Regions from separate parts of the Bacillus sp. H1a genome, predicted to be linked through region 3. Evidence: predicted binding sites of a transcription regulator. Region 3 holds the regulator's gene; each other region holds the start of a gene.
What was found. Region 3 encodes Rex, which represses fermentation and respiration genes when NADH is low (regulators of the CRP and FNR family bind a similar motif). Its sites were predicted from a motif close to TTGTGAAATATTTCACAA; they were not measured.
Positions count from the first base shown of each region.

Region 1 (5,162 bases), on a different contig from region 3:
ACTAAGAAGGATGTGTATCAACATGGTAAAAACAAACAAATTATTAGTTCCAGGTGCAGAACAAGCACTTGAACAATTTAAATATGAAATCGCTCAAGAATTCGGTGTAAGCTTAGGATCAAATACAGCATCTCGTTCTAACGGCTCTGTTGGCGGTGAAGTAACGAAACGTCTTGTTGCTTTAGCTCAGCAACAATTACGTGGATAATCATATAACATATGGCTTAGAGGCAGATATTCTCTGCCTCTTTCTTTTTTAACATACATAATAATGCTTTTTCACATACTAGTAAGAACAAATTGAAAGGAACGATATGTAACATGAAACGGATTAACATTAGCATGAGTCCTCCCCGTGTTCTTACTCTATCTTTTATCACGTTATCCATCATCGGTACATGCTTATTAAAATTACCCATTGCTACAACGACGTCTATTTCATGGCTCGATGCCTTATTTACAACAGTTTCTGCTTGTACTGTTACAGGACTTGGTGTTGTGGACACGGGAAAAGTATTTACCTTGTTTGGACAATGCGTCATTTTAACACTTATACAGGTTGGCGGACTTGGTATTATGAGCTTCGCCGTTTTAATCGCAATTATGCTCGGTAGAAAAATTGGTCTTCAAAATCGGATTTTATTACAACAAGCATTAAACCAAACAAATGTCGGCGGAATCATCCGCCTTGCAAAAGCATTATTTATATTTTCTTTTACTGTAGAATGTATTGCCACTTTACTTCTCTCCTTTGAATGGGTACCAAAGTACGGGATTGCCAAAGGAATATATTATAGCTTTTTTCATTCTATCTCAGCCTTTAACAATGCTGGTTTTTCCGTGTGGAGCGACAATTTAACGTCCCACTCCCATAGCATTCTCGTCAATCTCGTTATTTCTTCCCTGATTATTTTAGGAGGGATCGGTTTTACAGTTATCGTAGATATAAAAAGAAAGAAAAACTTTAAAAACCTTACTTTACATTCAAAACTTATGCTCACTTCTACTCTTATCGTAAATATTATTGCTACAGCTTTTATTTTTATATTCGAGTTCCATAATTCACTTTCTATGAGAGGTTTTACCCCATTTGAAGAAGGTATGGCTGCTTATTTTCAAGCGATTTCGACGCGCACTGCCGGATTTAATACTGTGGATATCTCTGCATTATCAAGGCCTTCTCTTTTATTAATGATGCTTCTTATGTTTATTGGTGCTGGCAGTGCTTCAACTGGTGGCGGAATTAAGTTAACGACTTTTTTAATTATGTTTTTTGGCGTATTTAAATTTTTGCAAGAACAAGATGATATTGTCGTGTTTAAAAAATCCATTAAAGATACGCTCATTGTCAAATCATTAACCATTACCATTATTTCAATTTCGTTTATTTTCCTTTCCATTTTAATTCTAAGTATTACTGAGCGAGTTCCTCTATTAATGAGTGCTTTTGAAGTATTTTCAGCATTTGGAACTGTCGGCCTTAGCATGAATTTGACGCCACACTTAACAATTATCGGTAAAGCAATTATTATTTTTATGATGTTTTTTGGAAAAATGGGGCCTTTAACATTAGCTTTTTCATTTGCACGTAAAAAGCAAAGAAAAATAAAATATCCAAACGAAGATATTTTAACAGGTTGACAACCGTATAAATTATCCATATAATGAAAATACAATAACATATCTCCAAAGGGGAGTAGCGTCCAAGAATATTTCTTGGAAACAAAGTCGTCATTACGTAGAACATAGTTCTTCCGGCTTTGTTGGCATTTTCATTACATATGTCTAGCAAGACCTTTGCCTATCAACGGCAGAGGTCTTTTTTGTTTTTACTAATTCCTTCCACCGTTGATGCGCGGGAGTATGGGGAATCTAAACAGTGGGGAAATTCTTCACTTGTTTAAAATTTAGAGAAATGAGAGGAGAATGTACATGGATGTATCATTATTATTGGAGTATGGTTGGGTATTACTCATCCTAATTGCACTAGAGGGGATTTTAGCAGCTGATAACGCCCTTGTTCTTGCAATTATGGTAAAACATTTACCAGAAGACAAACGAAAGAAAGCACTATTTTACGGATTAGCAGGAGCGTTTGTTTTCCGCTTCGGATCGCTATTTATGATTTCATTCTTAGTCGATGTATGGCAAGTACAAGCGATTGGTGCAATTTACCTTATGTTTATCGCTGGTAATCACTTATTTAAAACGTACGTTAAAAAGAATACACATGAAGAAACAGAAGAAAAAGAAACAGAGAAAAAACAAGAGAACTTTTGGTGGACTGTATTTAAAGTCGAAGTTGCTGATATCGCCTTCGCAGTTGATTCAATTTTAGCGGCTGTTGCATTAGCAATGACATTACCGAAAACAGGATTAGGTACGATTGGTAGTCTTGATACTGGGCAATTCGTCGTTATCTTTGTAGGTGGACTTATCGGATTAATCATTATGCGATTTGCAGCATCTGCTTTCGTACAAATATTAAAACGTAAACCAGGACTTGAAACGGCAGCATTCTTAATTGTAGGCTGGGTTGGTGTAAAATTAGCAGTTTATACGCTAGCACACCCTGCTTTAGGTGTCCTTCCGCACTCATTCCCAGAATCTACTCCGTGGAAACTTACATTCTGGAGCGTATTAGTCGGAATCGCAGTTTGCGGTTGGTTCTTCTCAAAAGAGGTAGAAGTAAAAGTCGAAAAGAATTTAGACGAAAAAGCGCTGTAATTATAGCGCTTTTTCTTTTTCTCTCGTTTCAAACTCCTCACTATTTTTAGAAAAAATTCCATTATACCGCCTTTTGTAAACGCTCCCTTCATAGATGTATGTCCTTTTTGTGAAATATTGAACAAACTTATTGAAACTGAGAACAAATCCATGTACTTTATTCATATAAAGAGTATTTATAGACGATGTATTAAAGGAGCGTATTACTCATGCTAGAACAAGGATTAGACTACGTTGTAAAACTGGCTAAGAGCAAAAAGCAAATGCTAGATACAAATCCAATGCAATATTTCATTCGCGCTGCACTTGCGGGCGTTTATATCGGTTTTATTATTGTACTATGTTTTAAATTAGGTAACTTTTTTCATATTGCAAATTCACCAGCAACTTATTTAGCTGCATCCATGTTTTTTGGAATTGCTCTCGTACTTATTATATATGGCGGTGCTGAGTTATTTACTGGCAATACAATGTACTTTACAGTGGCAACTTTAAGAAAAGAAACAACTATTTCTGATACACTTCGCAACTGGGTTGCTTGTTATGCAGGTAACTTAGCTGGCGCTTTATTCTTTGCCTTACTATTTTACGCAACTGGAATTTTCCAAGCAATTGATCATGGTCACTTAATGAATAAAGTAGTTGAAGGAAAGATGAATACACCTACAATGCAATTATTCTTTAAAGCGATTTTATGTAACTGGCTCGTATGTCTTGCTTGCTTCTTACCTTCTCAAGTAAAAGGTGATACAGCAAAAATAATGATGATGATGCTACTTGTTTTCACATTCTTCTTATCTGGTTACGAGCATAGCATTGCAAACTTATCACTGTTTGCTTTATCTTTAGTATCACCACATCCTGATACAATTTCTTTTGCGGGTGCTATTCATAACTTAATTCCAGTTACACTTGGTAACATTATTGGCGGATCGGTATTTGTCGGTATGGTATATCATTACTTAACAAAGAAAGAACCTGATGTTAAGCAAGAAGAAACTGAATTAGTAGCCGCTCAAACAGAGGAAATCATTCCTTTACAAGCTCATATGAAACATTAAAAACTCCAAAGTAAGACTTTGGAGTTTTTAACTCCCTACATATTTAACGACAATATGAGGATGAATTTCCCCTTTTTCTTTCGCTTTCTCAATTCTCTTCTTCATCTGGTGCATACCGATGACATCATTTGTATGAAGGTGAATCTCATTAACATATAAACCTTCCGTACAAAAGGCTTCTACAAAATCTAATCCGCTCTTTTGCCTCCATCCCATGTTAAAGTCAAGAGAAAGGATGTTTATCTTATTACTCCGAACAAATTGTAACGCAGATTCTACTGTAGTTGCCAGAACATATCCGAACGGACAACTTCTTTGATCATCCATATATACATTCATTTTCTAGCTCCTTTCTATTTTGCATATACAACCAACACATAACATATTGCTCCAAGGCTAATAAAAGGACCAAATGGAATTGGGGTTCTTACTTTTATGCGCTTTAATGCTATACCAATTCCAAAAATACAAAGACTAAAGAAAGATGCTAAAAATAAAGTCATAAAAATACCTTTCACTCCTATTATAAATCCGAGTAACGAAAGTAATTTCACATCACCTCCGCCAAGACCATCTGGATAAATCCTTTGCATGCAATATAACAAAATGAATATAGTTCCACTACCAGCTATACTATCTATCCAAGTAACTAACGGTACAAAAATACATTCTAAAATAAGCAAAAATGCAAACCAAATTAAAATACGATTAGGTATTAACATATACACAAAATCTGTAACTGAAATAATAAGTAGTAAAGAAAGAAGCGATAAAATGATGATGAGCTCTCGTTCAATTCCAATTACATATACAGTAAGAAAAAATAAACTCCCTGTAACAAATTCAAATGTTATGTACAAACTTGGGATTTTTCTTTTACAATTCGTACAACGCCCTTTCTGCATACAAAATGAAATGATTGGAATAAGTTCTTTTGGCTTTAACGTATATTTGCAGTAATGACAATATGAACGTGGTGTAATAATAGATTCACCCACTGGAACTCTCATCGCAATCACCATAAAGAAAGAACCAAACACCATCCCTGCTAACAATGCATATAAATAAGTGAACATCCCTTCCTCTCCTTTCCAAAAGAACATAGCAAAAAAAGGAGAGAACTTCTACTTCATATTATCTTTATTCTATTAAAAAAGCAGGCCGTTTTCCGGCCTGCTTTCCCCTATTTTATACGATGAAATATACTGCTTTTAATGGTCCGTGTACCCCGACAACAAGATTCATTTCAATATCTGCAGAATTACTTGGTCCTGTTATAAAGTTGATACAAGATGCCACTGCTTCGCCTTTTTCCACACGAGAGTTCATATGTTGAACTGCTTGCGTAATACGAGGTACAAGTGTTTCACGTGG
Region 1 is NZ_AYMH01000070.1:54,422-59,583, forward strand. It holds gene U860_RS0127140 (alpha/beta-type small acid-soluble spore protein) at 23-208, shown strand; gene U860_RS0127150 (TrkH family potassium uptake protein) at 322-1,641, shown strand; yybP-ykoY riboswitch at 1,680-1,853, shown strand; gene U860_RS0127155 (TerC family protein) at 1,933-2,727, shown strand; gene U860_RS0127160 (formate/nitrite transporter family protein) at 2,937-3,788, shown strand; gene U860_RS0127165 (cyclic-phosphate processing receiver domain-containing protein) at 3,816-4,127, opposite strand; gene U860_RS0127170 (A24 family peptidase) at 4,142-4,864, opposite strand; gene U860_RS0127175 (lactate utilization protein C) at 4,977-5,162, opposite strand, start outside.
Region 1: U860_RS0127160 (formate/nitrite transporter family protein) is a predicted target of Rex. The motif match lies at 2,835-2,852, and genes of this name have one in related genera.

Region 2 (5,162 bases), on a different contig from region 3:
AATACTTTGCTCATTATTATTAGCATCAATCCACTGAAATCCTTCAGGTGAATGATCAAGCTGCCAAAGTGGTTTTGAGCGCTTATACAATGCTATGAGCTCTTTAAAGTAATCATGCATATAACGATGCATTTCAAAATCATGTAAATTCCAATCTAACTCTTCAAGGTCTTTCCACTCATCAAATTGCCCGAATTCTCCACCCATAAAGAGTAATTTCTTACCTGGATGAGTAAAGAAATATCCATATAATAAACGAAGTTGGGCGAACTTATCCCAGTAATCTCCCGGCATTTTATTTAATAACGACTTTTTCCCATGAACGACTTCATCATGAGAAAGCGGTAATATGAAGTTTTCAGAGTAAGCATATAGTAAAGAGAATGTCATTTTCTCATGAATGTATTTCCGGTACTCGGGTGCACATTCCATATATTTCAGCACGTCATTCATCCAGCCCATATTCCATTTGTAATTGAATCCAAGTCCACCCTCGTATGTTGGAGCTGTTACAAGTGGCCAAGCTGTTGAATCTTCTGCTGTCATAAGAAAGTCTTCATCTTCTGCAAACACAGCTTCATTTAACTCTCGTAAGAAAGACACAGCGTGTTCATTGCTTTGCTCTTTTCCTTCTTTATTCCAGTACAGCATATTCGCAACTGCATCTACCCTGAAACCATCAATATGGAAATACTTCATCCAAAATAACGCATTTGAAATTAAGAAATTACGTACTTCCCTCTTTCCTAAATCAAAATTAACAGTTCCCCATACCCGGTTTTCTTGTACATCTATATCTTTATATTCATAAGTCGGTGTCCCATCAAATAAATATAAACCGTGAGCATCTTTACAAAAATGCCCCGGCACCCAATCTAAAATGACACCGATTCCATATTTATGACATTCGTCGACAAAATACATCAAATCATGTGGCGTGCCGAATCTACTTGTTGCTGCATAATATCCCGTTCCTTGATATCCCCAAGAACGATCATATGGATGCTCAACAAGCGGCATAATTTCAATATGTGTAAATTGATGTTCCACCACATACGGAATGAGTTCCTCGGCCATTTCTCTGTAAGAATACAGATCTCCATCTTCTTTCTTTTTCCAAGAACCGAAATGTAATTCGTAAACTGTCATCGCTTCTTTATAAATCGACTTTTTCTTTCTCTTACGGACCCAGTTTTTATCATTCCATTCATATCCCTCTATATCAAAAACTACAGATGCCGTATTTGGTCTTACTTCTGCATATACTGCATAAGGATCCGCTTTTAAAATAACGTCACCGTCCATCGTTTCAATCGCATACTTGTATATTTCCTTCTCTTCAATATGCGGTACAAACAAGGACCAAATCCCCTCTTCTGTCACTTGTAGCATCTTATGTTGCTCATAATCCCATTCATTAAAATCTCCAACAACACTCATTGCTTTAGCATGAGGAGCCCATACTGTAAATCGTACACCTCGCATCCCATCTTCCGTCACAATATGTGCCCCAAAGATGTTATAACTGTCATAGTACTTTTCTGTATGAAACTCATCTCGTTTCACTTCTTCACACTTTATTACATCCAATATGCTCACCTCACTAAGATGACAGAAATTTTTAACACTTTATCATTTCTGCGAAAAACTGAAATATCCTTGTTATTTTTTAAAAAATATACGTTTTTTTCTTAAAAATGTTGAATTTTTTTCATATTTCTATATAAAATATCGAATTTTGACGAATATTCATTGCAAACGCTTCATTTTCCTCAATATTTATTTTATTGATTTCTCTCCGTTTTTCACGCTATTTTCCATGTAAAATACAAACAAATTAATCTGCCATAAAATAATATTTCTCTACATTTTTTGTCACAAATTTTATTGAAATGAAAAATTCATAAGCATATACTCGTTCTCAATAAAGAACTACAATTCATTAGTTGAAGGAAACATTACGCCTGAAGCATTCGTAAACGAACGTGGATATTTAGATGAAAAATTCGATTATACGAAACTTGATGCAAAAGTATATGCTACTGATGCTTATCGCCATAAATACGAAAGTAAATTAGACAAATATAGCTTCTTCAGCATAAACGGACTTCCTGTAAATAAAGTGAAACTTTAATCAGTGGGGGTTTTGTTCATCCCCCACTGATTATTAGTTGAACCAATCGGGCGTTTACGGGCAGTTGATCTCCCACCTAACTTCCTCGCATTCTCCGAATTTTGAGGTGGGAGTCTTACTGCCCGTTAATGCGGGATAAACGTGACTATAACTTCTATGTAGAAGTGCCAGGTCATTTAACAAGCCGTCTAACAACGAAATTAGGTAGTGAAAAAGATGGTAAATTGATCGGGCAATATTATTACGCTCGCCCAGATCAAAACCTTGCAGGCGATGTAAATGGAGACAAAGTCATAGATATTAAAGATGCTGAAATTATCGCTAGTAACTACGGTAAAAAAGGACTGGCTGTAAAAGACGGTGATCTTAATAATGATGGCATCATCGATGAAAAAGACATTCGCTTCGTTGAAAAGAGCTTCTTGAAAAAAGACCCGATGCAGCAAAATCACAAACACCTGTAGAAAAATCAAAAAGCGGTACACTGGCAGATATTTTAAAGAAATTAGGACTAACACCGAAAAAATAACACATAAAAGCACTCTATTCGAAAATAGAGTGCTTTTTTCTATAAACGACCCTTCTCCAGCAACAGGGGTATATTGGGGATATACAAGGGAAACCGGAAAAGGAATTTATATTCATTTAGCAATTATTATAGTACTGGTGCCATTGTTTCTTTTAATACTTTTACAGAATGAGCGAATTTCGCTTTTTCTTCTTCGTTTAATTCAAGCTCTACGATTTCACGTACACCTTCGCGGTTAATAACAGCTGGAACACCTACGTAAGCATCTTTCTCACCGTATTGACCTTCAAGGTATGCAGATACAGTTAATACGCTGTTCTCGTTGCTTAAGATTGCTTTAGTTACGCGTAGTAGTGACATACCGATTCCGTAATAAGTTGCGCCTTTACGTTCGATGATATGGTAAGCTGCATCGCGTACATTTTCAAAGATTTTATCTAAATCTTCTTGTTTGTATTGTTCGTTGTTCGCTAAGATTGTTTCTAGCTTTTGTACACCTACAGTAGCGTGGCTCCATACTGGAAGTTCAGTGTCACCGTGCTCACCAACGATGTAAGCATGAACGTTACGTGGATCTACATCTAAGTAGTCACCTAACATGTAGCGGAAACGAGCAGAGTCTAAAGTTGTACCAGAACCGATTACGCGCTCTTTCGGTAAACCAGATTCTTTCCAAGTTACGTAAGTTAAAATATCAACTGGGTTAGTTGCGATTAAGAAGATTCCATCGAATCCGCTATCCATAATACCGCGAACGATTTGTTTAAAGATCTTTGTATTTTTCTCAACTAAGTCTAAACGAGTTTCACCTGGCTTTTGTGGTAACCCAGCAGTGATAACAACTAGATCTGCATCTTTACAATCTGCATAGCTACCGCTCCAAACTTTTGTTGGTGCTGGAGAGAATGGTACCGCATGGCTTAAGTCCATTGCTTCCCCTTCTGCTTTTGCTTCATTAACATCTACAAGTACGAATTCTTCAGCTACACCTTGGTTGATCATTGAGTAAGCGTAACTACAACCTACAGCTCCTGTTCCTACTAATACTACGCGATTGATACCTTTTTTCATGGTAATTTCCCCTCTCTATTGTTCACATCTATTTTTTATTATTGTTTAAGTAATTAATTAAAATACTAATTTAATGTTGTTTAACTTCTTTACATTCATATTGTAGCACGGATTATTGTGAATTACTTCACAAATTATGACCTATTTGTGAACTTTTTCACATAGAGTGTAAAATGATTAAATCAAGTGTGGAATCAATCTCAATGAAGATGGTTTATAAAGATTGTGAATCGAAATAAACAAGTTTAATTACCACTTTAAAAATGAAAGGTGTTCTTTCTTTTTTCAATATATCGCTTCCTTTCCATATAAATAAACAGCCTGTTAATGCGAAAAGGAGGAAATAAAGTGAAACTTTAATCAGTCGTTTTGTTTGCATTTCCTTTTTCTAAAACCACAGAAAAGATAAGTACTATAGTTAACACCATAATAAACCTTATTTCACTTCCATCACTTATAAAAAATGAATACAAAGTATAAATTAAAATTAATATTCCATAAATAATTTTGTGCAATGAACTCCCCCCTTTTTGCCGTATATATTTTAGTGTAAAAATTTAATTCAAGCCCTATATCAAAATGAAAATAAAAAGCACCTGTGATATACACAAAGTAATTTTCTCTTGTCAATTTATCTATTTTCTTTTTATAACTCAAACTTCTTCGAATCTTACTTTTAATAATCTCCTGTACTTAAAAGAGTGCACTGTTAATACTGTTTTAATCATTTTGTATTGCCTTCCTTTTGTTTGATTACTTGTATCATAAAACAAGTATCTGAAGTTGATATGTAGTCTATCTAGAGTGTATGTAAATTTAAAAAATCTCTAATAAAATGTTTATGTTGTAACGTTACCACCAAAACTATTGCTCCAAACACCATGGTTTGAAGAGATAGTACCCCATGTTCTAGCCTCAATTCCTCCTACAGTTCTATATTGAGGAAAACTAGTTGATCCCTATAATATAAAAAGAGCACCACTTTTTGGATGCTCTTCGTTATAACTATATATTATTTAATTTCCTTCATTTGTTGGTACCATTTTTCCTTGTTGAGAGCCTGTACCTTCTGTTCTTTCAACAGATTTTGCACTCTCTGGTTTTTCAAGGTTTTCCATTTCAAATACAGGATTTGATTCTGTACCTTCCTTTATTGGTAAATTTTTTCCTTCTTGAGAATCCGTACCTTCTGTTCTTTCAACAGTTTTTGTATATTCCGATTTTTCAGGGTCTCCCATTTCAAATACAGGATTTGATTCTGTACCTTCTGTTCTTTCAATTGTTTCGCTATATTTTGCTTTTTCTACTTTTTGATCTGATTTTACATCTTCTGCACCTACTGCACCACCCGCTAATAATCCTGTACTTAAAAGTGTTCCTGCTAATAATGTTTTAAACATTTTTCATTACCTCCTTGTTTGGGAATAT
Region 2 is NZ_AYMH01000027.1:3,087-8,248, reverse strand. It holds gene glgB (1,4-alpha-glucan branching protein GlgB) at 1-1,590, opposite strand, end outside; partial or broken gene U860_RS0112775 (dockerin type I domain-containing protein) at 2,253-2,663, shown strand; gene U860_RS0112770 (L-lactate dehydrogenase) at 2,790-3,734, opposite strand; gene U860_RS35900 (hypothetical protein) at 4,091-4,249, opposite strand; gene U860_RS0112760 (hypothetical protein) at 4,751-5,134, opposite strand.
Region 2: U860_RS0112770 (L-lactate dehydrogenase) is a predicted target of Rex. The motif match lies at 3,850-3,867, and genes of this name have one in related genera.

Region 3 (5,162 bases):
CGTCTCGTGCAGCAGATGCTTATAATGTAAAGCAAGTGCTTCTTGCTGGTGGAGTAGCTGCTAATAAAGGGCTTCGTGCGCGTTTAGAGGCAGAATTTGCACAGAAAGAAAATATTGAGCTAATTATTCCGCCTCTATCTTTATGCACAGATAATGCAGCGATGATTGCGGCTGCAGGTACAATTGCATACGAACAAGGAAAACGCGCGACATTAGCTTTAAATGCAAATCCAGGATTAGATATTGAAGCGTAGTTATACACAAAATTAACCACATCCTGTGGATAAAAACCATATTATCTGTTGATAATATGGTTTTTTTGTGTACATAAAATGTGTATAACTTTTTACGTGGTTGTGGATAATGTGGAAAAGTTATTTGGGAGTTTATATTATAAAGGTGGATATGTGCATAAACTTGTGGATAAATCAGGTGAAGTCTGACCTTTAAATATATTCTTTTTTGGGAAATAAAAAACAAGGTAACTTTAGTCATTTAAGTTACCTTGTTAGAGTTATTTTATAAATGTAGTTCTTCCCATTCTGCCATACAAGCTTCAAGTTGTTCTTGTAGTGTGTGCTTTTTAGTTGTAATTTCACTAGCCTTTTCATAATCTGCATATATTTCTGGTAAGCAAAGCTGATCTTCTAATGTAGCAATTTCTTCTTCTAAGCCTAAGATATTTTGTTCTAGTTCTTCAATTTTTCGAGTACGTTGACGCTCTAACTTTTTACGTTCTTTTTCTTCGAGATAATTTAATTTTTCTTGTGCAACTACTTTTTGAACAGGTACTTCATCTTCTTGTTGTTCAAATTCTGCACGCTCAATCATTTCATTTTTCTTTTCAACGTAGTAATCGTAATCACCTAAATATTCCTGTGCACCTTCTGTTGATAACTCAACAACGGTTGTCGTTACGCGATTAATAAAGTAGCGGTCATGTGAGACGAATAGAAGAGTACCTGGATAATCAATTAAAGCATTCTCCAAAATTTCTTTACTATTTAAATCAAGATGGTTCGTTGGCTCATCGAGAATTAATAAATTTGATTTTTGCATCATGAGTTTTGCAAGAGCTAATCGAGCCTTTTGTCCACCACTAAGAGAAGATACTGGTTTTAATACATCATCCCCTGTAAATAAAAAGTTGCCTAGTATAGTGCGAATTTCTTTTTCGGGTTGCAGGGGATATTCATCCCATAGTTCATTTAAAACTCGCTTAGAAGATGTTAAGTTGGCTTGCTCTTGATCATAATAACCAACAGATACATTTGATCCGAAAGCAACGTCTCCGTGTAATAGCTGTAACTTATTCACAATGGATTTTAATAATGTGGATTTTCCAATTCCGTTCGGTCCAACTAATGCAACACTGTCACCGCGAGTTAAGCGCATATTTACATGTTCAATAATCGGTTCCTCGTCATAGCCAATAGTTGCATCTTTTACTTGCAAAACATCATTTCCACTTTGTTTTTCAATATCGAAGTGGAAGGAGGCTGATTTAGAATCACCTAATGGTCTAGTTAATAATTCCATTCTGTCTAATTGTTTACGGCGACTTTGAGCGCGTTTCGTCGTAGATGCACGAGCGATATTTTTTTGAACAAAGTCTTCAAGTTTAGCGATTTCATCTTGTTGTTTTTCATAACGTTTCATCTCTTGCTCATATAATGCTGATTTTAAGTCTAAATATTTACTGTAGTTACCAACAAATCGTCTGCTTTCCTTATTAGAAATTTCGTATACTTGTGTAACGAGTTTATCTAAGAAATAGCGATCATGGGAAACGATTAAAATCGCACCAGGATAACCTTGTAAATATTGTTCAAGCCACGTTAGTGTTTCAATGTCCAAATGGTTTGTAGGCTCGTCTAAAATAAGTAAGTCTGGTTTAGTTAATAATAATTTCCCAAGAGCTAAGCGTGTTTTTTGTCCACCACTTAATGTAGAAATTGTCGTCTGGTGCGTTTCAACTGGGAAGCCAAGACCACTTAAAATTGAGCGGATATCCGCTTCGTACTGATAACCACCTTGATCTTTATAATCTAATTGTAATTGGTCATAATCAGCTAATAATCTCTCATATGTAGCCGCATTTGAAAAGTTTTCTTCTTTTCCCATCTCTTGCTCTAGCCTTCGAAGTTTCGTCTCCATTTGCTGTAGATGTGTAAAGACGGTTAACATTTCATCCCAAATTGTTAAAGATGTTTCTAATCCGGTATTTTGAGCTAAATACCCAATTGAGACATCTTTCGGCTTTATAATTTCACCACCATCATGAGATAACTCTCCGGCAATTATTTTTAATAATGTAGATTTCCCGGCCCCATTTCGGCCGACTAATGCGATACGATCTTTTGTTTGTACTTCCAATTTTATGTTTGCAAGAATTGTTTCTGCACCGTATAATTTCGAAAGTCCATTCACTTGTAATAAAATCAATGTTTTCACCTCAAATAATTTCTTAACTTTGCCATGTTTATATTTCTCAATCATACTAAAAATAGTGTATAGTTTAAAATAAAGAGAGAATACTTCTTCTCTTTATTATACAAGGAAATTCATGAGTGCTAAACTTCTGAATTTGATTCAAGTATATGAATAAAGATAGGAAGAGAGGAGAGGTTATATGGATCAGCAGAAAATTCCACAGGCCACTGCTAAACGATTGCCTCTATACTATCGATTTATCCAAAACTTATCTCTTTCTGGTAAGCAACGTGTTTCATCAGCCGAATTGAGTGAAGCGGTAAAGGTTGATTCCGCAACTATTCGAAGAGATTTCTCATACTTTGGAGCGTTAGGGAAAAAAGGGTATGGATATAACGTGAATTATTTATTATCATTTTTCCGTGAAACACTTGACCAAGATGATATTACACGTGTAGCGCTTATTGGAGTAGGTAATTTAGGGACCGCTTTCTTACATTATAATTTCACGAAAAACAATAATACAAAAATTGAAATGGCGTTTGACGTTAGTGAAGAGAAAGTTGGAACAGAAATCGGAGGAATTCCTGTATATCATTTAGATGAATTAGAGGAGCGTTTATCAACTGATATACAAGTGGCAATATTAACGGTACCCGCTACAGTAGCGCAAGCTGTGGCAGATAGATTGGCAGAAACGAACGTGCATGGTATTTTAAATTTCACGCCAGCACGATTAAATGTGTCAGAGAATATAAGAATTCATCATATTGATTTAGCTGTAGAGTTACAAACGCTTGTTTACTTTTTGAAAAATTATCCACAATAAAACGCAGAGGGGACAACCTCTGCGTTTTATTATTGTTTTTTCTTTGTGAATTTGACTAAGATAAGGCGAAGTGCCAAATTGAAATCAATTGTTGCCATAACTGCAAATAGTATTGTCCACATATTCCAGATTGTATCTGTCACGTTCGTAATGGCGAAGCGTGTGAAGACACACCCAAGAAGGAAGTACAATGCAGCCATGAACAATGGTGAGTTTCTCATATTAAAAATCCTCCGATAAAGCCTTGCATTTTTTCAGCTTCTTTAATCATTTCTTGAATGTGCTCATTACTTACTACAACTTGAGCGACTGCAACCAATGTATTCATTGCAACATGAGCTGCAATAGGAACGATAATTCGTTTCGTTTTTACGTATAAAAAGGCGAATACGAGCCCCATAGAAGTGTATACCAATAAGTGAGTAAAATCAAAATGAATCGCCGCGAATACAAGCGAACTAATGATAGCTGCAATAAAGAAGTTAAACTTCTTATAAAGTGTGCCAAATAAAATTTTCCTAAATACGATTTCTTCTAAAATAGGCCCTATTATAGATATAACAATAAGGAACCAAGGTGTCGTTCTTGCGATGTCCATAAGCCTTGCTGTATTCTCAGATCCAGGTGTAATCCCTAATAAACGCATTTCAATCATACCGGCAATACTTTGTGAGAACAGTGCTAAGAAGAACCCGATAATAATCCATCCAATTGTAGCTGGAGCAGAAGAGCGCATTTTATCTAAATGCCGGTCACGAATATCTGTTTTAAGTAACCAAAGTACGATACATAATGCAATAAAGAAGCTAATGATTGCCCAATGGCCAGTTATGATTTGACCTTTTTCCTCAATGGTAAATTCTCTATTATCATAGAGTCCTGTTTTTAGGAGAAGTGGTAATCCAACAATCCCAGATAACTGCATTAAAATGTATGTAACGATAATCCACCAATATTGTTTCTTCAAATGGCTTAACCATCCTTTCTAACTCTAGTGTATGAGATAAGGTAGGATAACATGTAAATATCCTATCTGTGATATAAACGTTCAATCGTATTATGATTTTTTTGTAAATCTGTATTTAAAAATGAAATAGGAGACAGGAAAAAGTTGTACGTGTAGCGAAAACAACTTAGGGTGTCTTTCATATTGTAACATACGAGAAGTGGAAACAACGATTCATATAGTAAAGGTAGTAGAAGAAACAACAATTATATATAGAAACGTTTATATAGTAATTTGCGAAAAAATTATGATTTTTTTACTTGCAAAAGAAATTGAGATTATTTATTATTATAAGTGTGTTAGCACTCGGGAGAGTTGAGTGCTAATAAATAAAATTTACATAACAAAATGAGGAGGTTATTGTTCATGCTAAAGCCATTAGGTGATCGCGTTGTAATTGAACTTGTTCAAGCAGAAGAAAAAACAGCAAGTGGTATTGTATTACCAGACACTGCAAAAGAAAAACCACAAGAGGGTAAAGTTATTGCAGTAGGTACTGGTCGAGTGCTTGAAAATGGTGAGCGTGTTGCTTTAGAGGTAGCAGCAGGTGATCTTATCATCTTCTCAAAATATGCAGGTACTGAAGTGAAATACGAAGGTACAGACTACTTGATTTTACGTGAAAGTGACATTTTAGCAATTATTGGTTAATTATATACATTTAAAAATTCAAGGGGGTCAATTATTATGGCAAAAGATATTAAATTTAGTGAAGAAGCACGTCGTTCGATGCTTCGCGGTGTCGACACTCTTGCAAACGCAGTAAAAGTAACACTTGGACCAAAAGGTCGTAACGTTGTACTTGAGAAAAAATTCGGTTCACCACTTATTACAAATGATGGTGTAACAATTGCAAAAGAAATCGAATTAGAAGATGCATTCGAAAACATGGGT
Region 3 is NZ_AYMH01000035.1:7,559-12,720, reverse strand. It holds gene tsaD (tRNA (adenosine(37)-N6)-threonylcarbamoyltransferase complex transferase subunit TsaD) at 1-254, shown strand, start outside; gene U860_RS0116375 (ABC-F family ATP-binding cassette domain-containing protein) at 520-2,445, opposite strand; gene U860_RS0116370 (redox-sensing transcriptional repressor Rex) at 2,633-3,262, shown strand; gene U860_RS0116365 (YdiK family protein) at 3,292-3,483, opposite strand; gene U860_RS0116360 (type II CAAX endopeptidase family protein) at 3,480-4,229, opposite strand; gene groES (co-chaperone GroES) at 4,635-4,919, shown strand; gene groL (chaperonin GroEL) at 4,956-5,162, shown strand, end outside.